Regions from separate parts of the Latilactobacillus sakei subsp. sakei DSM 20017 genome, predicted to be linked through region 3. Evidence: predicted binding sites of a transcription regulator. Region 3 holds the regulator's gene; each other region holds the start of a gene.
The links. The regulator NrdR, encoded in region 3, represses ribonucleotide reductase genes. The targets are predictions, from matches to a motif close to ACACNATATATNGTGT.
Positions count from the first base shown of each region.

Region 1: pnuC (nicotinamide riboside transporter PnuC) is a predicted target of NrdR. The motif match lies at 1,953-1,968, and genes of this name have one in related genera.
Region 2: LEUCM_RS03225 (deoxynucleoside kinase) is a predicted target of NrdR. The motif match lies at 4,921-4,936, and genes of this name have one in related genera.

Region 1 is NZ_AP017929.1:1,244,665-1,252,106, reverse strand. Features, by position in the region: gene spxB (pyruvate oxidase) at 1-1,051, shown strand, start outside; gene pnuC (nicotinamide riboside transporter PnuC) at 1,105-1,863, opposite strand; gene LEUCM_RS06240 (carboxymuconolactone decarboxylase family protein) at 2,168-2,488, opposite strand; gene LEUCM_RS06235 (cupin domain-containing protein) at 2,503-2,916, opposite strand; gene LEUCM_RS06230 (MerR family transcriptional regulator) at 2,935-3,354, opposite strand; gene LEUCM_RS06225 (NAD(P)H-binding protein) at 3,370-4,008, opposite strand; gene LEUCM_RS06220 (VIT1/CCC1 transporter family protein) at 4,183-4,863, shown strand; gene LEUCM_RS06215 (VIT1/CCC1 transporter family protein) at 4,924-5,631, shown strand; gene LEUCM_RS06210 (SGNH/GDSL hydrolase family protein) at 5,688-6,296, opposite strand; gene LEUCM_RS06205 (ChbG/HpnK family deacetylase) at 6,293-7,093, opposite strand; gene LEUCM_RS06200 (PTS sugar transporter subunit IIA) at 7,102-7,442, opposite strand, start outside.
Region 2 is NZ_AP017929.1:648,545-655,986, reverse strand. Features, by position in the region: gene LEUCM_RS03245 (ABC transporter permease) at 1-500, opposite strand, end outside; gene LEUCM_RS03240 (ABC transporter ATP-binding protein) at 513-1,382, opposite strand; gene serS (serine--tRNA ligase) at 1,623-2,897, opposite strand; gene LEUCM_RS03230 (helix-turn-helix domain-containing protein) at 3,197-4,774, opposite strand; gene LEUCM_RS03225 (deoxynucleoside kinase) at 4,983-5,645, shown strand; gene LEUCM_RS03220 (helix-turn-helix domain-containing protein) at 5,713-7,305, opposite strand.
Region 3 is NZ_AP017929.1:1,059,718-1,067,159, reverse strand. Features, by position in the region: gene thrS (threonine--tRNA ligase) at 1-96, opposite strand, end outside; gene dnaI (primosomal protein DnaI) at 408-1,334, opposite strand; gene LEUCM_RS05290 (replication initiation and membrane attachment family protein) at 1,334-2,713, opposite strand; gene nrdR (transcriptional regulator NrdR) at 2,731-3,204, opposite strand; gene coaE (dephospho-CoA kinase) at 3,753-4,361, opposite strand; gene mutM (DNA-formamidopyrimidine glycosylase) at 4,361-5,197, opposite strand; gene polA (DNA polymerase I) at 5,209-7,442, opposite strand, start outside.

The sequences.
Region 1 (7,442 bases), 180 kb from region 3:
CATGGCTAACCGGGCTGCTTCAAAAGCTGCCGATGAAATCATGGCCGTTAGTGATCTTGTGATTGCCATCGGTGCCGACTTCCCATTTGCTAACTTAATTTACCGGACACACGACTTTAAATTCGTTCAAATCGATAATGACGAAGCACAATTTGGCCGTCACCATTTCTTAGATTTTGGTATCTGGTCAGATGCAACTACTTTTGTTGAAAAAGTGGTTGCCCGTAGTCAAGCTGCTGCACCAAGTCCATTCTTCAAGGCTGCCGTTGCTGATATGAAGAACTGGCAAGCTTATCTTGATGCCTTAACAAATCGGCCATCTGATCCACTTGAATTTGAACCAATCTATAAAGAAATCAATCGGATTGCTGACCCAGATGCTGTCTTTTCAATTGATGTTGGTGATAATATCATCAATAGTTTCCGCCACTTGCACTTAACACCGAAGAATAAATGGGTCATTTCAGCCCTCTTTGCTTCAATGGGGTCAGGCGTGCCTGGTGCCTTAGCTGGTCAACTCAGCTACCCAGATCGTCAAGTCTTCAATATTGCTGGTGATGGTGCCTTTTCAATGGTGATGCAAGATTTAATCACCGAAAAGAAATACCGATTACCAATCATCAATATCATCACTTCTAATGCTTCATTAAACTTCATTAAGAGTGAACAAGATGATTTACCAATGGATTATTCAGGAATCTTTATCGAAGATCAAGACTTCGCGATGATTGCCCAAGCAATGGGCGTTGAATCAATCACCGTTCGTTCTTCTAAAGAATTACCTGCCGCTTTTGACAAAGCTCTTGAAGTCACAAAAGCAGGTCGCCCATTCTTAATCGATGCCAAGATTACTGACAAACGTAGTATTCCTGTTGAAGAATTAGAATTAACCATCAAAGATGGCAAGCTTACAGAATCAATTAGCGCAAGCTATGATGCTTCTCGTCCTGCCGGCAAAGAATACAGCGTTACTGATTTCTTCGCTGAATATGATGGCCAATCACTTAAAACGTTGCCAGAATTATTCGCAGAAAATGGCGTTGAACTCTAATATTTTCAAATAAAAAAGCATCCTAACACATATTAGGATGCTTTTTTGATGCTTTAATTTTCAGCAATCGTTTCTTTTGGATGGAACCAAACAACATTCTTATCGAAGAATGATACTAAATCGTTTGATAAGTACAAGATGTAGGTGAAGAAGAGTACCCAGTTAGAACCGCCTTGCATCGCTGTGATGCCCCATAACGTAATCGAAACAATACTTTGAATAAACCAGAAGTAGTAACTTTCTTTAAAACGTAACGTTGTCAATAACGCACCAGTAAAGCCAACCGAAGCGGCAACACTATCAATCAACGGCCGTGGGCTATCTGTCATATTACTTTCCCAGAGATATAACAACCCTACTGAAGCAGCGAAGAATAATAACGTCAGTACCCAGTTACGAAGACCCTTACCGCGACTCGCAAGACCACGGACTTTTTTATCGACATTTTGTGCCCAATCTGGCATCAATAAGACCGGAATATCTAACATAATAATGTAGACTGTTTGTAATAACATATCATTATAGTTTTTAGCGTTGTAAGCCACAATAATGTAGATTAACGCAGAAATAATCCCAAAAACACCATTTAAGGGTTTGGTATTAGTGATACTAATCGTACATGTAAAACCTAACATGCCCGCAAACATCGTTAAGATTGAAACACTGTTAATTGGTCCACCTGAAACTGTGGCAGCTAAAATAAAACCCAAACCAAACATTAATAAGCCATAACTGGCTGTTGTCCAGCCCTTCATTTGTTGGATATACCACTTTGGATTAAATACACTGGCGATTGCACGACTATCTTGCATTGATCAAAAACCCTCTTTATATCAAATTAGTTATTTATTCAGATCGTCAACACCATTTTCTATATCTTGGTGCCTTCGAAGAATTAACAACACTATATATAGTACACGCAGACTTTTTAAATTTAAACTCTTGTATTTAATTCAAAATATGGTAGCTCTCAAATCGTAATTTTTAGAATGCTTGGTAGTACGCCAATGCAAGCGCTGAACTAGTCCAATTAAAAAAAGATAGTTGTCCACCTTATCAATTCGCTCAAAAAAAGTGTCGCTCAATTTAATTTGAACGACACTTTTTAAATACTTTTTAAGCCCGGTAAATTGTTTTAGCGGCGTTCATTGCCGACCAAGCTTTTGGCCAACCCACATAAAAGGCCAGATGCGTGATAACTTCGACAATTTCTGCCTCGGTAATGCCGTTTTCCTTGCCAATTTTTAGATGTGCTGGTAACTGTTCGAAATTACCACCAGAAATTAATGCACTAATTGTAATTAAACTCCGTTGATGCGCTGGTAGTTCTGCTTCTCGTGACCAGACTTGTCCAAATAAAACATCATCATTTAATTCAGCGAACTTAGGTGCAAAATCACCTAATAAATCGCGACCTGCCGTTTGTTTTTTTGCCATTTTAAAACCTCCTTTTAATTTGTTAATACGTCATAATCAGCATCAGAAACAGCCTCTAGCCATTCAGGTGTTCCAGCTGTGATTGCGATGTGGCTAAACCAACTGTCCTTAGTGGCACCATGCCAATGTTTAATCCCGTCTTTAGTGACAATCACATCACCCGGCACCAAATGTTGTGCTGCTTTCCCGGCTTCTTGGTACCAGCCTTCACCACCAGTGACTAACAAAATTTGATAACCATCATGATGAATGTGCCAGTTATTGCGACAACCTGGTTCAAACGTGACATTGCCAACATTAGCATTCACATCTGGTTCGTTAACCAACATTGATAAATAGCTTTGCCCAACAAAAAAATCTTGGTAAGCCACATTCGGTTCCCCTACTGTAAATAATTGTTCTGTTTTTAATCGTTCATTTTTAACCATTTCAATAACCTCACTTTATTATGATTCGAATCTCTGTAAATAGGTTTCAAAGCTTTCTAATTGATCTATCGACTGGTCTAATTTGCCATCATACCAGTCTATTTTACGGCCCATTATCACCAAGTTCGCTTGTAGCTCAGCGACTTCGGCTTCAGCGCGTGCTTTAACCTGCTGCAATAGCGCCTTGCGCGCCTCAATTGTAGAATCTCCTTGTGCCCGTAGTTCAACATAGTTCTGTAATTCGGTAATCCGCATCCCCGTCCCTTTTAGATGGAGGACAAAACCGACCCATTTAACATCCTCTAACGTGTAATAGCGTAAACCGGCTGCGTCCCGTTGTGGTTTGATTAAACCTTGTTCCTCGTAATAGCGCAACGTATACGTTGATAATCCTACTAGCGCTGCAAATTCACCAATCTTATAATGTTTTTCTGCCAAAATAGACGCCTCCTTTTAATAAACCGGTCGATCACCGTCCGTATTAGGCTGATTAATCCCCCAACTTGCGCGAATACCAAGGGTTGGTTGATCAATTAGGTCTACCACCACCTTGGCGATACTCTGTCGTGAAATGATCGTCCCTTTAAATGGTGTCCCTTTTTCCGTTAATTCATAATCAACAATCGGTTCATCGGTCATATAAGCACACCGTAAAATCGTGTAGTCTAATGGCGATTGTTCAACGATTGCTGCCGCTCTACGTGTATCTTCCATGACATCGTGACCCACAGCACGTTCATTCCACGCACCAAATTCTCCCGGCACTTCATGATAAAGACCTAGCCCACTGATATAAATCAACCGTTTAACACCGGTCGCTGTCATTGCTTTGACGGCAGTCTTCATTAAAGGTTCAAATTCGCCACCTAAATTAGCATAGACGATATCGATCCCCTTCAAAGCTGTCGTTAATCGCGCTTGATCCAAAACATCGCCTTCGATAATCGTCACATGCGGATTTGTTTTTAAAGCTGCCAATCGTTCAGCATTCCGCAGATATAAAACTAACTCGTGTTGCTTAGCTGCTAATAAATCTTGAATAACGAGCTGTGCGACTTGGCCTGCCGCACCCAATACTAATATTTTGCTCATGATCGTCACTCCTTCACTTCAGTAACTGTAGAATACACCTTCTAGTGGACTATAAGGCAAGCTTTAATTTAAAAAATATTTCAATTTTGCGCAATTTAAAAGTAATCGGTTGAAGTATTACAAATCGTAGTTTATAATGATTATAAAGTAATAAAGGTTATTGGAGGCTTTACTGTGACTAAAAAATTATCTCTTGCTCAAAAAATTAACGTCATGCGAGCCAGTGTGATGGGCGCCAACGACGGCATTCTTTCCGTTGCTGGTATTGTTATTGGGGTTGCCGGTGCCACTAGCGATCACTTCGCCATCTTTATCTCAGGGATTGCCGGCATGTTAGCCGGCACCATCTCGATGGCGATGGGCGAATACGTCTCTGTCAGCACACAAAAAGATGCTCAAGAAATGGCCATTTTCAACACACAACTCAATCTCAAAAGTAATTATGAATCTCAAAGCGCCTTTGTCCGTCAAAAATACATTAAAACGGGTATCGCTCCGGAATTAGCGACTAAAGCCACCCAAGAAATGATGACGGCTGACCCACTAACAACTGTTATCCGGGAAAAATACGGCTTTTTACCTAACGCCTTCACAAATCCTTATGCAGCTGCGATTGCTTCATTTATTTCATTTCCTATTGGTTCTATTTTGCCACTAGCAGCAATTACCCTATTTCCTAATCGCATTAGCGTTATCGCAACTATCATCGCGGTGATGATTGCCCTAGCTATTACTGGTTATAGCGCCGCTGCCCTTGGCAAAGCTAATCGTTCCAAAGCCATTATTCGAAACGTCGTCTCCGGTTTATTAACCATGATTGTCACTTACGCAATCGGGACATTGTTCAAACAATAAACGCTTACCTAACTGATTTTTAAAACGCACAATTATTTTTTCTCGAAAGGATCCTTTTCTATGTCGATTTCAAAAACAACTACCCCTTCAATTGAAAAGCCCCACCAAACAATGGAAGAAAAGATGAATACCTTACGGGCTGGTGTTTTAGGTTCCAATGACGGGATTTTAACCGTCGTTGGCGTACTTTTTAGTGTTGCCGCCGCCACAACTAATAATTTCACGATTTTTATCGCTGGCTTAGCAGACCTGCTAGCCTGTGCCTTTTCAATGGCCGCTGGCGAATATGCCTCCGTTAGTTCTCAAAGTGACACTGAAAAAGCCGCCGTTGCCATTGAACAACAACGCTTAATTCATGATAAGGAAGGCCAAATCAAAGAAGTGCAAGCCTTCTACGAATCAAAAGGCGTTACACCAGAAACCTCACTAGCGATTGCCAAAGATCTCATGTCGAAAAAACCTTTAGCGACCATCGTCAACGTTAAATACGATTTAGAACTCGGCCATTATATGAATCCTTGGGCAGCAGCCTTTGCTTCTCTTTTCTCCGCAGCCTTCGGTGGTGTTTTCCCATTATTTGCTATGATTATTCTCCCTGAAGCCTACAAAATGACGGGGACCATCATTGCCGTTACTGTGGCGGTTTCCATTACAGCTTATATCAGTGCTAAACTTGGTGACGGTAAGGTCAAAGTTTCGATTATTCGGAACATTCTAATCGGCCTAGTCACCATGGCTATTCACTACGGCATCGGCCAACTTTTCTAAATTTAAATAACTAAAAAAGTCTCGGGACAAAAGTGATTTTTGTGCCAAGGCTTTTTTTAATGATTAATTTTATTTATCAGAAACCAGGCAATCTTTTCATGACCGGCATCATTGGGATGCAAACTATCGAGACTAAGAGCTTCTGCTTGTTGCGCATCGGCAAAAGATAATGCCTTTTGATTAAAGAGACTGATATGCGTAATTCCTAGCAATTCAGTGACTTGAACAATTGCCTTTTCGTAATCGGCTTGTCGATAACCACTTTGATTGATGGCTGGGAAAAAATCCGTTCCAATTTTGACATGCGATATAAAATAAATCGTTGCTTGCGGATAATGTTTACTAATCTGGCCAAGCATTTGCTGCAACGCGCCGTAAAAAGTCACGGTCGTTTGGTCGCCAAATTGGCCTAACGGGACATCGCGACCAAAATCATTGATACCAGCATAGATTAATAATAAATCTGTTTCAGTTGGTATCTGTTGCCAGCGATTGACCATTGGATCGTACGGTTGGGCAATCGTTGAGCCGGAAATACCGAGATTGGTGATCTTAGGAATCGCTAACCAGTCCACCAACCATTGGTAATACCATTGATGCGCATAGTGGTTTCGTTGATCGGTGATACTATCTCCTAAAACCGTTAAATGTTGATAATGTCTCACCTGTCATTCACTCCTATTACCGAATAATCTATCAATTGCCAGTTATTTCTTTGCCAATAAGCCATCGCTTGTAACGTTTTTAGCGTCTCAAGCTCAACCAAGCGGTTAGTCGTTAGACTACTTTTTTGCCTCAAAGCACTAGATAAATACCCGACATGACATAGAATGACCGGTGGCACCGTTTGATCAACTAACAGTAATTGTTGTTGAATATCAGCGGGTGTTAAGTATGGCCCTTGTTGCGCCGTGATTAATGCACCAGTCGTTTTAACCGTGCTCTTTTGCCACAAATCTTGATAAGCTGCTTGCTGTTTAAGGGGTAACTTAGTCACTTCATGACGCAGTGGCACCTGGTAGGTCTGGGCCAACTCGAGCACTACCGCATAAATGGCAGGCGTTAAAGTGGCGACAAAATGATGTGAGGTCAGATGGGTCAGTTTTAAACCGCTCGCTAAAAAGCAATCAATCTGGGCCTGAAACTCACGTCTGACCTCATTGATATCAAGTTCTTGTTCACGTGCTTGTAAGTTCGCATAGCACATCAATCGGCCAGCTGTTGTCACCAAACTTGGGATGTTTTGCGGGTCACAGATGGGTACATCCTTATCAAGTACAAGATGGAGCCCCATTCCCTGAATCCCCATTTGCTGAGCCAAGACCGCACTCGCCGCAAAATCTGGTGACGTCACTTGTGCATTGGTTGCCGAGAGCAGTCCCCGCTTTAACCCTAATATAATCGCCCGTGAAATTGGGATGGTCATCCCAAAATCATCAGATTCAACAATAATTGATTGCATATGGCACCTTATTCTGCGCTCAAATCGAACTGTCCAATGACACTGTCCGTCGTCACTGCTGCTGGTAGTGGTTCGGCTGGTGTAAACGTCGCATTGCTGCTGACGACCATGATTGTATTAGCTTTATCAGCTGCTTTTAATTGTGCCCAGTCGATTGTCACAAGTGGTTCGCCAGCTTTTACTTTAAAATCAGCTTCCACTTGCATTTCAAAAGGTGCACCTTGTAATTCAACTGTATCAATCCCCATATGAATCAAGACTTCAACACCTTGTTTCGTTTTAATCAAGATAGCATGTTTTGTTGGAAAAATTGAACTAACCACACCATCAACTGGCGCATTAATCGTAT
Region 2 (7,442 bases), 410 kb from region 3:
GTTGTGATATAGGCTAGAATAAGATCAATCAAATAATACCAAGAGAAATTATTCATGAATGACGAGAAGACGAGTTGCAGCATCCCAATATTCTTATTCAATTCAACGACTAGCAATGTTCCTGGTATTAATAAAAGGACAACTGCGGCTAACATTGATAAGCAAATCGTTACAATTAATTTGGCGTAGAATAAATGTTTCCGTTTAATCCCAGAAGCCATCATCAAGGCCAAAACATCATTATTATAATCGACCGATAAAACGTGGAACGGATACCAATATAATAAGATGAAATTGGCGGCTATCAACAACATGATACTAATAATCATAAATGAACCAAAAGTTTTATTGCCATATAACTCAGCTGGTAGTGATTGTGCGTTTGCCAATACCAAGGTAAAAATAATATTGAGCACCGCAATAATCCCAAAAACTAACATATATACTTTTTCATGGAAAAATTTGAAGAATTCCATTTTTACAATTCGTTGGATCGTCATCTAATCACTTCCTTAATTTAATTTATTGTCTAATGCACTTAGTACGCCAATTTCATTGATTTCGATCTCAGCATCAATTAATTTCATTTGGACTTCTCGCCACTTAGGATCTTTAATCGATAATTGAATCCGACCATCGGCTAACACTTCATGTTCATAAGCCATTTCGGTTAAAATCGCTTGAACTTTTGCATTATCAGTCGTGTTGACCACCCGTAGTTTCTTGTCACTTTCGGTCGCTAAATCAATCGTTTCACGCAATTGACCGTGATCAATCACAAATACTGACTTACAGAACATTTCAATATCACTTTGAACGTGACTTGAGATGAGCAAGGTCATTGATCCTTCGCTAATTAATTTTTGGAGGTAAGTCTTGAACCATTGTACCGTGTCTAAGTCTAGACCTCTAAAAGGTTCATCTAAGATAAGTAGTTCCGGTTGGTGCAATAACGCGATTAATAAGATTAATTTCTTCTTCATCCCGTAAGAATAAGTTTTAACTTTTTGATTTAAGACAGCTTCAATGCCAATTTCAGCCGCTAATGTGCGTGCTTGTTCGCGGTTAAATTCACCCCGTAAGCCACTAAAATAGGCCAAGTTAAACCAGCCGGTTTGATTCATGTAAACAGACATGCCGTCTAAAACAATCCCCACCCGATTTAAAATAGCCGGATTATCGCGGACGTTTTGACCATCAATTTGAATTTCACCCGAATAATTCGTAATGATATTGGTTAAGCTCTTAAATAACGTCGTTTTACCAGCGCCATTATGACCAACAATGCCGTAAGCACCGCCATTTGGAATGGTTAAGTTTTTTAAATCCAGTGCAACATTATTTTTATACGTTACGACAAGATTGTTAATTTCAATTTGCATTGTATTCCTCCTTAACTAATAGTCCCCATTATACGGGTGTGAACCCTTCAAACGGTAAAGATTAACTAAATTTAATTAAAAAACGCCTAACAATAAACCGATTGTTAGGCGTTTTCCGTGTATATTAAATGCTTTTTTAAAGCTGATGCCTGCGCTTAGATCTGAACGTCAAACAATTACTGACGTAATTATTCGCCATTCCGTGCTAATCCTCAGGATATACCCGGTTGGGTTCACACTCTAGCCAATTTTTGTCATGCCGCCCATGTATGGTACCAATGCTTCTGGGATTGTAACAGTACCGTCTTCATTTTGATAGTTTTCCAAAATAGCAGCGACTGTCCGGCCAACCGCTAATCCTGAACCGTTCAATGTGTGGACCAAGTTCACGTGGCCATCTTCGTCACGGTAACGAATTTGGGCGCGACGTGCTTGGAAGTCGGTACAATCTGAACAGCTTGAGATTTCACGGTAAGTATTTTGAGCAGGTAACCAAACTTCAATATCATAAGTCTTAGCTGATGTGAAGCTGGCATCGCCTGTTGCCAAAGTAATGACATGGTATGGCAAGTTCAATGCTTTTAAGATATTTTCAGCATCGTTAGTCATTTTTTCTAATTCATTAAATGATTCTTCAGGCTTTGTGAATTTCACCATTTCAACTTTGTTAAATTGGTGCATCCGGATTAATCCACGAGTATCACGGCCGGCACTCCCAGCTTCTGAACGGAAGGCTGGTGATAAGGCAGTGAAGTAGATTGGTAATTGTGCGCCATCTAAGATTTCATCACGGTAGAAGTTTGTCAATGGCACTTCGGCGGTTGGAATCAAGGTCATTGGTTCGCCTTCGTTAGTCATTGTGTAAACATCTTCCGTAAACTTAGGAAATTGGCCAGTCCCAAACATTGATTCGCCGTTAACCAAGTATGGTGTAATCATTTCTTCATAACCTTCTTTGGCATGTTGATCTAACATAAAGTTATAAACGGCCCGTTCAAGACGTGCACCAGCACCCTTGTAATAAACGAAACGGCTGCCTGAAACTTTAGCAGCACGTTCGAAATCTAAAATACCAAGTTTTTCACCGATATCCCAGTGTGCTAATGGTTCGAAATCAAATTCACGGGGTGTTGACCATTTACGTTCTTCACGGCTGAAGCTTTCATCCAAACCAACTGGTGCTGAGTCATCAGGGAAGTTAGGTAAGCGAACCAAGATATAGTCTACTTTTTCCTTCACTTCAGCTAATTGTGCATCTAATTCTTTAATTTCTGCACCGACGTTCTTCATAGCAGCGATTTGTTCAGTTGCATCTTCTTTATTGCGTTTAGCAACAGCGATTGCTTCTGAAGCAGCGTTTCTGTTTTTCTTCAATTCTTCAGTTTGGACGATTAAAGCGCGGCGTTTTTCATCTAAGGCAACTACCTCGTCGATTTCTGCAGCATCAATACCGCGAGTCGCTAATTTATCCTTTGCCCATTGGACATTTTCCCGAATTACTCTGATATCTAACATAGCACTCTCTCCTTTTTATAGATAATAATCAACAAAAAAAGCCTTCTCATCCCCTAAATTGGGACGAAAAGACTTCACATTCGCGGTACCACCCAAGTTCACTGATTACCAAATAACCAGTGCCCTTCATTGCTGATAACGGTCAGGTGCCGTGTAGTTATTCACTACCCACTATTACGCTGGAATACTGGATTCAATACCTTCCACCAACCGGTATCTCTCTGTCAATCCATATAGGCGCTTATTCACGTGTTTTTCTCTTGCATTAAGAATAACCCATTTGGCTATTAAATTCAATCTTAATCGGCTGACTTTTGTAACCAAAGCTCTCTTAATAAGCCATATAAACGCCCATAATGGTCACTATCCGCATTTTGATTCCACTTAAACATCACTGCATTCGGGTTAACCTTATTGGCTAACGAGATACTTGACGTTGTGATGACTAGATCGGCATCAGCCAAATCAGCATCGTCGTGCGTCACTGTCACATAACGAATATTCTTCAAAGCCATCATTAAATCAAAATAACCTAAGAATGATTGTTCTGATACTAAGACGACCTTCACCGGGTTAGTAGGTGCTACCCGTTGAACAACTTGCCGTAAGACATTATAAAGCCCGCTAACAATTTGATCGCGTAAATCGCTGATAAAATCTAATTGCTTGTCTAAGAGTAAGTAATCGACCGTATCTTCAATATCTTGTTTTAAAACGGGGTTATCCCTCAAGCGTGTGTAATCGTCCATTAAATGGTTCGCCATAATCGACATCACATCTTGTTTAAACATATAGATTGTCATGACAGTGGCCATTAATGTCTGAACTAATCCTTGATAATCTTCTTCATCCAGGTTCAAATGTTCTTCAAGATTAATTGGCACCTTAGCCATGAAATCCATTACGAATTTATGGGTCTTAGGAATATAACGTTCATAGCGATCTTCATAAGATGGCATATACTGATTATTCCCTTGTAACAAGATGGGCCCAAAGTTCATCAAGTCATAAAGGTTAAAAGATTCAGCCATTGCTTCTTCCATCGTCATCTGAGCCATTGCATTTTTAATAATTAACGCTGGCCCAATGAACGGTTGGTTAATATACGTTTTAATCATATTGGGGACTGGGTACCGCAATAAATTTTCTTCGGTAGGTCCTTGAATATAGTGCCGCTGCGCAATCCGATAGTACATTGTCACAACTAAGTATGCACCTAATTCGCGGGTTAAAACATTTGGTTTTGCCAATTGGAACCGTTCGATTGCTAAATCAAACGCCTTTAAAGCATCCAATCGATCAATCGTTTCAAATGGCCATGTGTGCCCATCAGTCGCTAGCCAGAATAAAATGATGAGGACTAAGCGAATCTTATTCTCATCACCTTCTAGGCGAATTGGATCGTAATACATGCGAATATCAAATGACCGGATTAAATCCCGAACACCTTTCAAATGCCGCAATGCGGTTGCTTTGCTGATATCGTGTGATGTCCAAAATTCTTCGAACTTCACTTCTTCACCTTTCAACAAGATGTTTACAAAATCAAAAACATCTGATTGATTCACTAAATGATAGTGATAGGCATCTAGTGGGACACTAAATAATCTTTGAATATCTTCAGTGTCTTCGCCGATAACTTCTTTTAAATCAGCGACGATACTCATATAGGTATTATATAGACTACCATAAGTCCGGTTTAATAAGGCGGCGACCTGTTTTAAATTAACGTCGTCGACTAATGGTTCATTTTTTCGAGATAATGCAATTCTTTTTTTGACGGGTAATTCATCCCGCTTCAAGCTCGCGATATCCAACAACAGACCATATTTATCATTTTCAGCCTGTGTTAAAAAAATACTGTCATTTCTATTCAACTGACTAACCTCCCGGAAAGTATCTATAATGGGCAATTTATTTTACCATTAATGACTTCGCAATGAAACCATACCTCCCCTTGATAAACAAGCGTTGCTTTTTGCGCTAAAAATGCTAGAATATTTAAGTGACGTTTGGTGATGAAACACCACATGTTGTATATCAATAACATTCAAAACACATTTTATAGTCAAAAGAGGGAGACTGATGACATTGCTCGTACTTGCTGGCACAATTGGTGCAGGAAAAACTAGTTTAACAAAATATTTATCTGATCATTTAGGAACGGAAGCTTTTTACGAATCCGTTGATGATAACGAAGTATTACCTTTATTTTATAAAGATCCTACAAAATACGCTTTTTTACTCCAAATCTATTTCTTAAATAAACGATTTGATAGTATCAAGCAAGCTTACACAGATGATAACAACATCTTGGATCGCTCAATCTTCGAAGATTCATTACTCTTCCACTTGAACGCTGATCTCGGTCGTGCCACAGCAACTGAAGTGCGCGTTTACGACGAATTGTTAGCCAACATGATGCAAGAATTACCATTTGCCGCCCACAAGAAACGTCCTGATTTATTAATCCATGTCCGCGTTAGTTTCGAAACAATGCTCTCACGGATTCAAAAACGTGGTCGTTCTTATGAACAATTAGAAGCCGATCCAACCCTCTACGACTATTACAAGGAATTAAACAGCCGTTATGACGCTTGGTACGACGCTTATGATGAAAGTCCTAAGATGCAAATCGACGGCGACGTATTAGACTTCGTTGAAAACGAAGCTGATCGTAAAAAAGTCATCGATATGATCGACCAACGGGTTAAAGAATTAAACGAACAACAATCTAAAGCAATCTAAATCTGATTTAAAAAAGGCCTGGATAAATTATTATCCAGGCCTTTTTTGCATACAAATGTGTACGTTATCAATTGAGCTCAGATTTTTCTAAGTGTGATTTTTGAATCCATAATTCGTGAACAATCCCGTATAAACGAGCGTAATGATCACTATTAGCATTCAACCGCCAAACAAACGGCACTGCTTCTGGATTGGTATAATCTGGTAAGGTGATGCTGGCCGTAGTAACCACTAAATCGGCATCCCGTAAGGCTTCATCACTAGTGCTGACATCAACGTATTGAATGTTATCCAATGCCGCCAAGACATCCATATAACCTAAATAATCTTGTTCAACCACTAAAGCAACCTTCACACGGTTAGCCGGACGATACTGTTGAATTAATTGTCGCATCAAGTTATAGTACGCTTTCACAAGCGCATCTCGATTAGGTTCAAATAATCGAAATTCTGGTTCAGATAAGAGATAATCGACTGTCTGACTAACGCCAGCCCGTAATCGTTCATTGGGCCGCAATAATTTTAAGCGTTCCATTAATTGATGTGATGCTACGGAAGTCATATCATTACCTAACACATGAATATTAGTTGTGACCACAAATAAGGCATTTTGTAACTCGTGATAGACTTTATCTGATATCTTCAAATAGCGCTGAATATCAATTGGCGTCCGTTCCAAAAAATGACGAACAAAATGATAAACTTCTGGTACATAACGTTCATAAACCATACATTCAGTAATATCAAACTGTTCTTTCGATTTTAGCGGCATTGGTCCGTATTTCATTACAAAATACAACCCGGCCGACTCAGCACGACACTGTGCAGGTGATAATTGCGCCAATGTTGCCCGTAAATTAATTGAATCTTCCGTAAAATCAGCAACCAGATAAGTATTAGTCAAATCAGGATATGGATAACGAATCAACGACATCCGATCGTCTTCTTCAATAATCTTTCCTTGCATCACTCTATAATAAGAAATCGCGATCATATAGGTGCCAATTTCACGCGTTAATAAGTTAGGCTCTTCTAGTTGATAGGCCTTAACTGCACAATCAAACGCATCATGCGCCATTTGTTGGTCAACGTCATCAAAAACCCATGTATGTCCACCAGCCGCAAGCCAATATAAGGTCACCAGCGCAATCCGAATCGCCTTTTCATCACCTTCTAAGTGAATTGGATCATACGCAATCCGTACATTAAAGGCTCGAATTAAATCCCGTACCTGTTTCAAGTGCCGCAAGACGGTTGCCTTACTACTCTTGTGCTTCTCCCAAAATGATTGGAACGACACGTTACCACCATGTAATAAAATTTGGACAAAATCATAAACATCCGAATTTTTAACCATATAAAAATGATAGGCGTCACTCGGTACCTTAAAGAGCTGCCGAGCATCATCAGTATCGGTCCCTAAGACCGCCTGCAGATCGCCCACCATGCTCATGTACATATTATATAAACTACCGTAGTTGCGATCTAAGAGCGCCGCAACCTGTTTTAAATTCACATCATCAATCAGGTAATCAACCTGTCTGGCCATACTAATTCGTTTCTTAACGGGCAGTTCATCCCACTTAACGTTAGTAATATCCAAGAATAATGCGTACTTTTCTTTCTCAGCTAGCGTCAAATAAATACTGTTCGTATTCATCTAAGTAGCACCTCCAGTCCAAACTAACTATCATTTAAAATGACTGATGAGCTAGAATTAATTTTATATTAATTTGAATCCTTTTATTACCGCAGTTCTACTATACCCTTATCAAATGCAATTAAACATTATAATCA
Region 3 (7,442 bases):
GCTCGTACTGATTGATTTTGCAACGTCTAGTAAACTTGTTGCTTGCTCAAATGTTTTTTGAGCACCATCTGGAAAAGTTAATTGAATTTCTGCCATGCTTGAACACTCCTTCTTATTTTTGTAATCAACAATAAAAAAAGTCCCTGAGACGCATACAAATATGCACCTCAGGGACGAATTGATTTCGCGGTTCCACCCAGATTGAGAATCAAACACTGATTCTCCAACTTTAAGCGTCTTTAACGGAAACGACCCGACTGACTTAAGCCTCTAGAAAGTGGTCAATTAAATGTCCTTATGAAAAACTTTCAGTTATGTTTTTCTCCCTGATCAATATTGCCATTTAAAAGGTATCTTTCATCGTTGATTGACTCTATTAAAACACTTAATCTGACTTTACGCAAGTATTAATTTGATTGTAAACGTCTATTTTGACCGCTGACTTCAACCTCACGGGCTAAATAACGCACGCGTTGCATAATTCGACCAGCCTTCACCGGTTCTTCATCGCCACGCTGACTGGTTGTTAAATGTTTCTCCAATTCGTTCATCGTAAAATTAGAGCTGAAGAAAGTCGCTAGTTGTTCTTGCATCCGGTATTGCAAAATAATGCCTAATACTTCATCCCGAACCCAAGCACTCAAGGCATCCGCACCGATATCATCAATCATTAAAATTGGTGCTTTTTTGATTTGGTTGACCTTTTCGAGGACGTTATTTTGGCCAATCGCATTTTTCATCTCAACTGCAAAGGTCGGGAAATGGATCAACGTCGTTTCAAAGCCTTGTAGTGCTAATTCATTAGCGATTGCGCCCAGTAGATAAGTCTTACCAACACCAAACTGCCCGCTTAAATATAAGCCTTGATGAAAATCAGTGGGTGCTTGCCGGTAAGCTTCGACAAACTTCAACGCTTCGATTAACGGCACTTGGCGCTCACTGGCATCATATTGTGCGAGGCTCGCTTCAACGATGTCCTTAGGCATGTTAATCGACTTCACACGGGCCTTCAATTCGGCTTGTGCGCGTTTTTGAACTAGATCCGCCGTTGGTTCATAACTAACATCGATAAAGTGGTTACTCAACACCAACTTAGGCGCATAACCTGGTGCCAACGTTGTTTCACCGTTTAAAATTTTCTTTTTTTCATTGACATATTCATAGATTTTAGCTGCACTGCGCGCCACTGTTTCTTGTGATAGGGCGGCCTGATTAGCCTGAATAAAGGCCTGCACATCAGGATCTTGCAAGGCTTCTTCAACCAATTTATTAAAGCGTTGATTCAGGCGTTGCCGGTTCATATAGTCGGTTAAATCTTTGCCCATATTTTCCATTATGATTCCCGCCCTTCACGGATTTTCTTGAGTAATTGATCAATTTCTTGCTGATCCGCCTTACTTGATGTGGTTTGTGGCGCTTGATAATCAGACTTGGCCCATTTAGGCACAGTTTCTTGCTTGGTCTTGGCTTGATAGCGCGGTTGTCGTTTAGTTTGTTTCGTTTCTTGTTTGGTTTGGAAATCACGGATTTGTAAAATAGCGTCAGCTGACGTCTTAACCCCTTGTTGCGCCCATTGATTGGCGATTCGATCTAACAAAGCTTGTGTTAGGCCCTCATACTGACTAATGATGTAAACCACTAAGATATTTAAAACATCGTTGTTAAAGATATAGCGATTTTGTAAGTCACGTAATGCGCGAATTTCATTTTTCGCCACAAAGCCATGATTTTTTTGCTTAAGATATTCCAAATAATCAACTGGTAAATACTGCTGACTTTCGGTTAACCACTGCATTTCTTTTTCATTAAAGCCGGCTTTTTGCCATTCTTTTTGTAGCGTCTCAAGCGGTTTTTTAGCCGGTTGTTCACTGTTATTTTGAACGCTATGTCGGCGCGTATAATTATTCAAAACGTTTTGTTCTAACGCATCCATATTGACCCGACTGTCGGCAACATCCATGGTGAGGCCGATTAAGCGTCCCAATTCCATTTCGTCTAATCCGTAAAAATAATGCAAATTAAATAATCGTTGCTCATTACGTAAAATTTCATCCGTATCGATTTGATTCTGTGCAACCACTTCTTGTAATAAAGCCCAATCAAAAGTGCGCAACTCAACTGACGTGAAACTTGGTTTTTGCGCCTTTTTTTGTTGATACGTACTTTGTGCCTCAGCAACTGCCGTAGGGGCCGTTGTTAAATGATCATTTTGAACGTGGAAGACCGTCAAGAAGTTCTTCGTGACCTCTTCGTATTCCTTAGAGCGCACTGGTTGTAGTTTAAAATGCTCTCTCAATTCAATAAACCGCTTCTCACCGACTGATTCGTATAAAATGACACTCAACAAATCATCATTGAAGAAAATATGTGGCTGCATTGGTGCGTATAATTCATACACCAGATTGCGGCCCGTATTGTTATTCTTCTGATAAGTCCGCATTAAGCCTAACGCTTCTAACTTATTGCGCGCGTCATAAAAAGCCGGCAAATCAACCCCTAATAAATTCAACAAGGTCGCATGCGTTTGGAAAGTCATTTGACTCTTGGCCTGTGTTGATTGGCTCCATAACAAAAGATAGAGACTGTACGCGACAGCCCCCATCAGTGGTTGGTATAAATAGGTGACGACTGTTTGATCAAAATCGCTCAAATAGTTAGCTTTTGTCACCATAAACCCATCTTTAGGACTTAAATAATCAAATGCATCTGACATCCGCTAACTCCTTTCGACTAATCTTGGTCTTTAGCCTTTTCTTTTTTCATCATTTCTTGCAATTCCGCCATAAAGACATTCATGTCTTTAAATTGACGGTAGACACTAGCAAAACGAATATACGCAATCTCGTCGACACCTGGTAAAACGGCCATGACGTATTCGCCGACAGCTTGTGACGATACTTCGTTTTCGCCTAATGCCCTGATTTTATTTTCAACTTCATCAACAATTTCAGTCATTTGTTCCATCGTAACAGGTCGCTTTTCGGCAGCCCGGATTAAACCACGTAATAATTTATCGCGGTTAAACTCTTCACGGGTCCCATTTTTCTTAATGACTAATAACGGTGTTTGCTCCACCCTTTCAAAAGTTGTAAACCGGAATTGACAATTTTCGCATTCGCGACGACGCCGAATAACGCGTCCTTCATCTGTTGGTCGACTATCAATTACCCGTGAACTATTTTGATGGCAATGTGGACATAGCATAAAGACACCTTCTTATCTTTTAATTTAAGGAATATTAATTGTATTTTACTATTCTAAACAGACAGTATAACAATATTATAACATGACATGCAACAGAGTGCCTATCGCACCGGGTTACTTTTGAGCATTTACTGAGTGGTGTGAATAAGCGACACAGTCGATTGTTCGCACACCGTGGTAAAGCACAAAAAGTTGATGCGAGAGGCACGTTTTAACCAGCGTGCGTTACCAACCGGGTTGATTCTGAGGATTAGCAGCGTTAGGCGAATAACCGATGCAATCGGTTGTTTGACTGACATCGCTAACCACAGGAATCAGGTTGGTAGTCCACGTTTCAGAGTACTATCGCACCAGGTTACTTTTGCGCATTTACTGCATGGTGCAAATAGATCAAAAAAGGAGCTGGGACAAAAGTAATTTTGTCTTCAGCTCCTTTTCGGTATCCGAACATTGGTGGTATAAACGTGTTCTATAAGTCATATCCTTCCGGTTAACCCTGAATGTCAAACGATTGCTTCCAGCAATCATTCACCATTCTGTGTTAATCCTCAGGACATACCCGACTTATGGTGCACGCCTTCCAAAACTGTCTTTAATTGGGCTTTCAATTGAGCCAGTGAGCCTTGGTTATCAATCACGAAGTCTGCTCTATCCCGTTTTTCAGCCAATGATGCTTGACTGTTAATCCGTTTCAAAGCATCTTCGCGACTTAATTGGTTCCGCGCCATTAATCGCGCTAATTGTTTTTCAACCGGCAAATAAACGACTAACACCCCGTCGCAAACCGTTTCGTAGTGCTGTTCATATAACAACGGTAAGTCCAAAACAACTAGCGGTACTTGGTGCGCTTTGGCCTGAGCCATCTCGGTCATAATCGTCTCCCGAATGACCGGTGCGGTAATCGCGTTGAGTTGCGCTAATACGGCTTGATTGCCAAAGACCAATTTGCCCAAAGCTGCCCGATCAACTTTACCGTTTTGCACAAGCTGCTTCCCAAAAGTGGCTTGAATCTGTTCTTGCACACTTTGATTATCCGCCAACACTTGGTGTGCGACTTGATCCCCATCAATAATAGGAATACCTTGTCGCGCTAGCATTTGCGAAACAGTTGTTTTACCGGTAGCAATACCACCAGTTAAGCCTAGGAAATAAGTCATTATTTTGCATCCCTTTTAATCTGACACTTTGGACAAAAATGCGTCCCCCGCTGTGCCACTTTAATCTTCTCGATTGGTGTCCCACATCGTTCGCAAGGAACCCCTTTTTTGCCGTAAACATGCAGCATTTCTTGGAAGGCGCCAGCATGACCGGTCGCGTTCAAAAATGTGTTAACCGTCGTCCCTCCATGATTAATCGCTAGTTCTAATTCGGCAATAATCTCATCGTGGAGGCGATCCGTTTCAGCACGCGTCAAGTCATTGGCTGGTATTTCTGGATGAATATGGCTTAACCACAACGTTTCATCGACATAAATATTGCCTAGACCGGTCACAACCTTTTGATCCAATAACAATGGCTTGATAGCTTTGTGATGTTTTTGCAACCGTTGATAGAAGTCCGCCTTTAAAAAGGTCGTCGGTGTTGGTTCCGGCCCTAGGTCCTTCAAGCCAGCTACCGTATTTTCCTGACCGGTCTCAATCAACTGCATCCGCCCAAACTTCCGCGTATCTAGGTAACGCATCTGTTGCCCATCCGTGAATTCAAAAATCACGTGCGTATGTTTTGAAATCGGTGCCTCCTTGGCGACCACTTCATACTTACCTTCCATTCGCAGATGGCTGACAACAGTTAGCTGTTCTCCAAAACGAATTAGTAAATATTTCCCCCGCCGATCAACAGCTGTAATCTGTTGGCCCACTAATCCAGCAGTAAAGACTTCATCTGGATTAACAATGATTTTCGACCAGCGAATATCGATTGCTGAAACAGTTTTACCAACCGCTAAGGTTTCAAGTCCCCGGCGGACATTTTCGACTTCTGGTAATTCAGGCATTTTCCGTCACCTTATTTCTTAATATCGTACCAAGTTGGGCCAAAACCACTTTCGACCTTCAATGGCACCGCTAATTTAACGGCTGAATCCATCACACTTGGGACTAATTTTTGTAAGATTGGTATTTCTTCAGTTGGTGCTTCAAAAATCAATTCATCATGTACTTGTAATAACATTCTGGCTTGCAAGTTCGCCTTCTTCAATTCTTGTTGCATTAAAATCATCGCCACCTTGATAATATCCGCAGCACTACCTTGAATTGGCGTATTCATCGCTGTCCGTTCTGCAAAAGAACGGAGGTTAAAGTTCTTAGCGTGAATATCTGGTAAATAACGACGACGGTGGAAAAGCGTTTCGACATAGCCTTCTTCACGCGCTTTTTTAACAATATCAACCATGAATTGTTGAACACCTGGATATTGTTCGAAATAAGCGTCGATAAAGCGTTTGGCTTCTTGCCGCGAAATGCCGATATTTTGAGATAAGCCATAATCGCTAATCCCGTAAACAATCCCAAAATTCGTAGCTTTAGCTTGGCGCCGCATATCTGGTGTCACTTGATCGGCACTGTTTAAGCCAAAGATCTTCATCGCTGTATTTGCATGAATATCCCGGTCTTCTTTAAAGGCTTCTTGCATGTTGGCATCCCCTGAGATGTGTGCCAATACCCGTAATTCGATTTGCGAGTAATCAGAAGCAAACATTTGCCAGTCTGGGTGACTTGGGACAAAGGCTTGGCGAATCTTGCGGCCTTCTGCTAAACGAACTGGAATATTTTGTAGGTTAGGATCAACCGACGATAAACGGCCAGTTTGCGTCAAGGTTTGTAAGTAACGCGTATGGACTTTATTATCTTGATGGATTGATTTCAATAACCCTTCGACATACGTTGATTGAATCTTGGCAATTTGACGATAATCCAAAATTGTTTGGACAATTGGTGCATCCTTCCGTAATTGTTCAAGTACATCAACAGCGGTTGAATAGCCCGTCTTCGTCTTCTTAATCACTGGTAAGCCCATTTTTTCAAATAAAATGACGCCTAGTTGCTTAGGTGAGTTAATGTTAAAGGTTTCGCCAGCTTCAGCGTAAACTTTTTCTTCCAAGATCTTCAAGGTTTGGCTGAATTCTGACCCCATTTGTTGGAGGCGACTGGCATCGACCCGAATCCCGGTTATTTCCATTTGCGCCAATACGAGGGCCAATGGTAATTCCATATCCGTAAAGAGATCGAATTGTTGATGTTCCTTCAATTGTTCTTCAAGTTGTGGTTGTAAATGATAAATGGCTGCCGCTTTTTGAACCAAATGTTGATACAACAAAGCTGGTTCAGTTGGAACAGCCCGTTTAGCACCTTTCCCATAAACGGCCTCGTCTGTTTGCACATTTTGATACTCGTGTAAATTAGCGACCGTCCCTAAATCGTTGCTGTTATTCGTCGTATTCAATAAATAAGATGCTAATAATAAATCAAAATTAACGCCCGCTAAATGAACACCTAATCGATTAGCTGCGACTTGCGTCCGTTTGACATCGAAAACTGCTTTAGGATGACTCGCATCTTCCAACCAATCCTTCAATACTGGTTCAGCTAGTAGTGCAACATCATCACTGACATACCAATGATCTGGTGCGCCGATATAAAAACCAATTAAATCGGCTGTGTGGTAATTATCGGTTAACATTTCAATCCCGAAGGCAACCGGTGTTTTAATCGCTTGAACGGTTTCTAAATTATCCAACGTCAAAACGGTATATTGATAGTTTTCCGCCGGTTTAACTGCTTCTGGTGTCACGTTTAATTGCTTTAAAAAGTTTTGAAAGTTCATCTCTTGATAAAAAGCAATCAACGTATCGATGTTGGGACCTTCATACGTGATGTCCGCTAACGTCGTTTCGATCGGTGCATCCCGCAAAATCGTCGCCAATTTTTTGCTCATAAAGGCTTGATCACGATCTTCAATCAGATGTTCCTTCATCTTACTCTTTTTCATTGCATCGACATTTTCGTAGACCCCTTCGATGCTCCCAAATTCCGTTAAGAGTTTCAGCGCTGTCTTTTCGCCGACCTTTGTGACACCCGGATAATTATCAGAGGTATCACCCATCAAACCTTTTAAGTCTACGATTTTACTAGGTGCTAAGCCTAATTTTTCTTGTACATGTTCCGGTGTGTAGGCTTCTGTATCGTTGACACCTTTGACTGTGATATTAACGGTCGTTTTATCCGTCGTTAGCTGCGTTA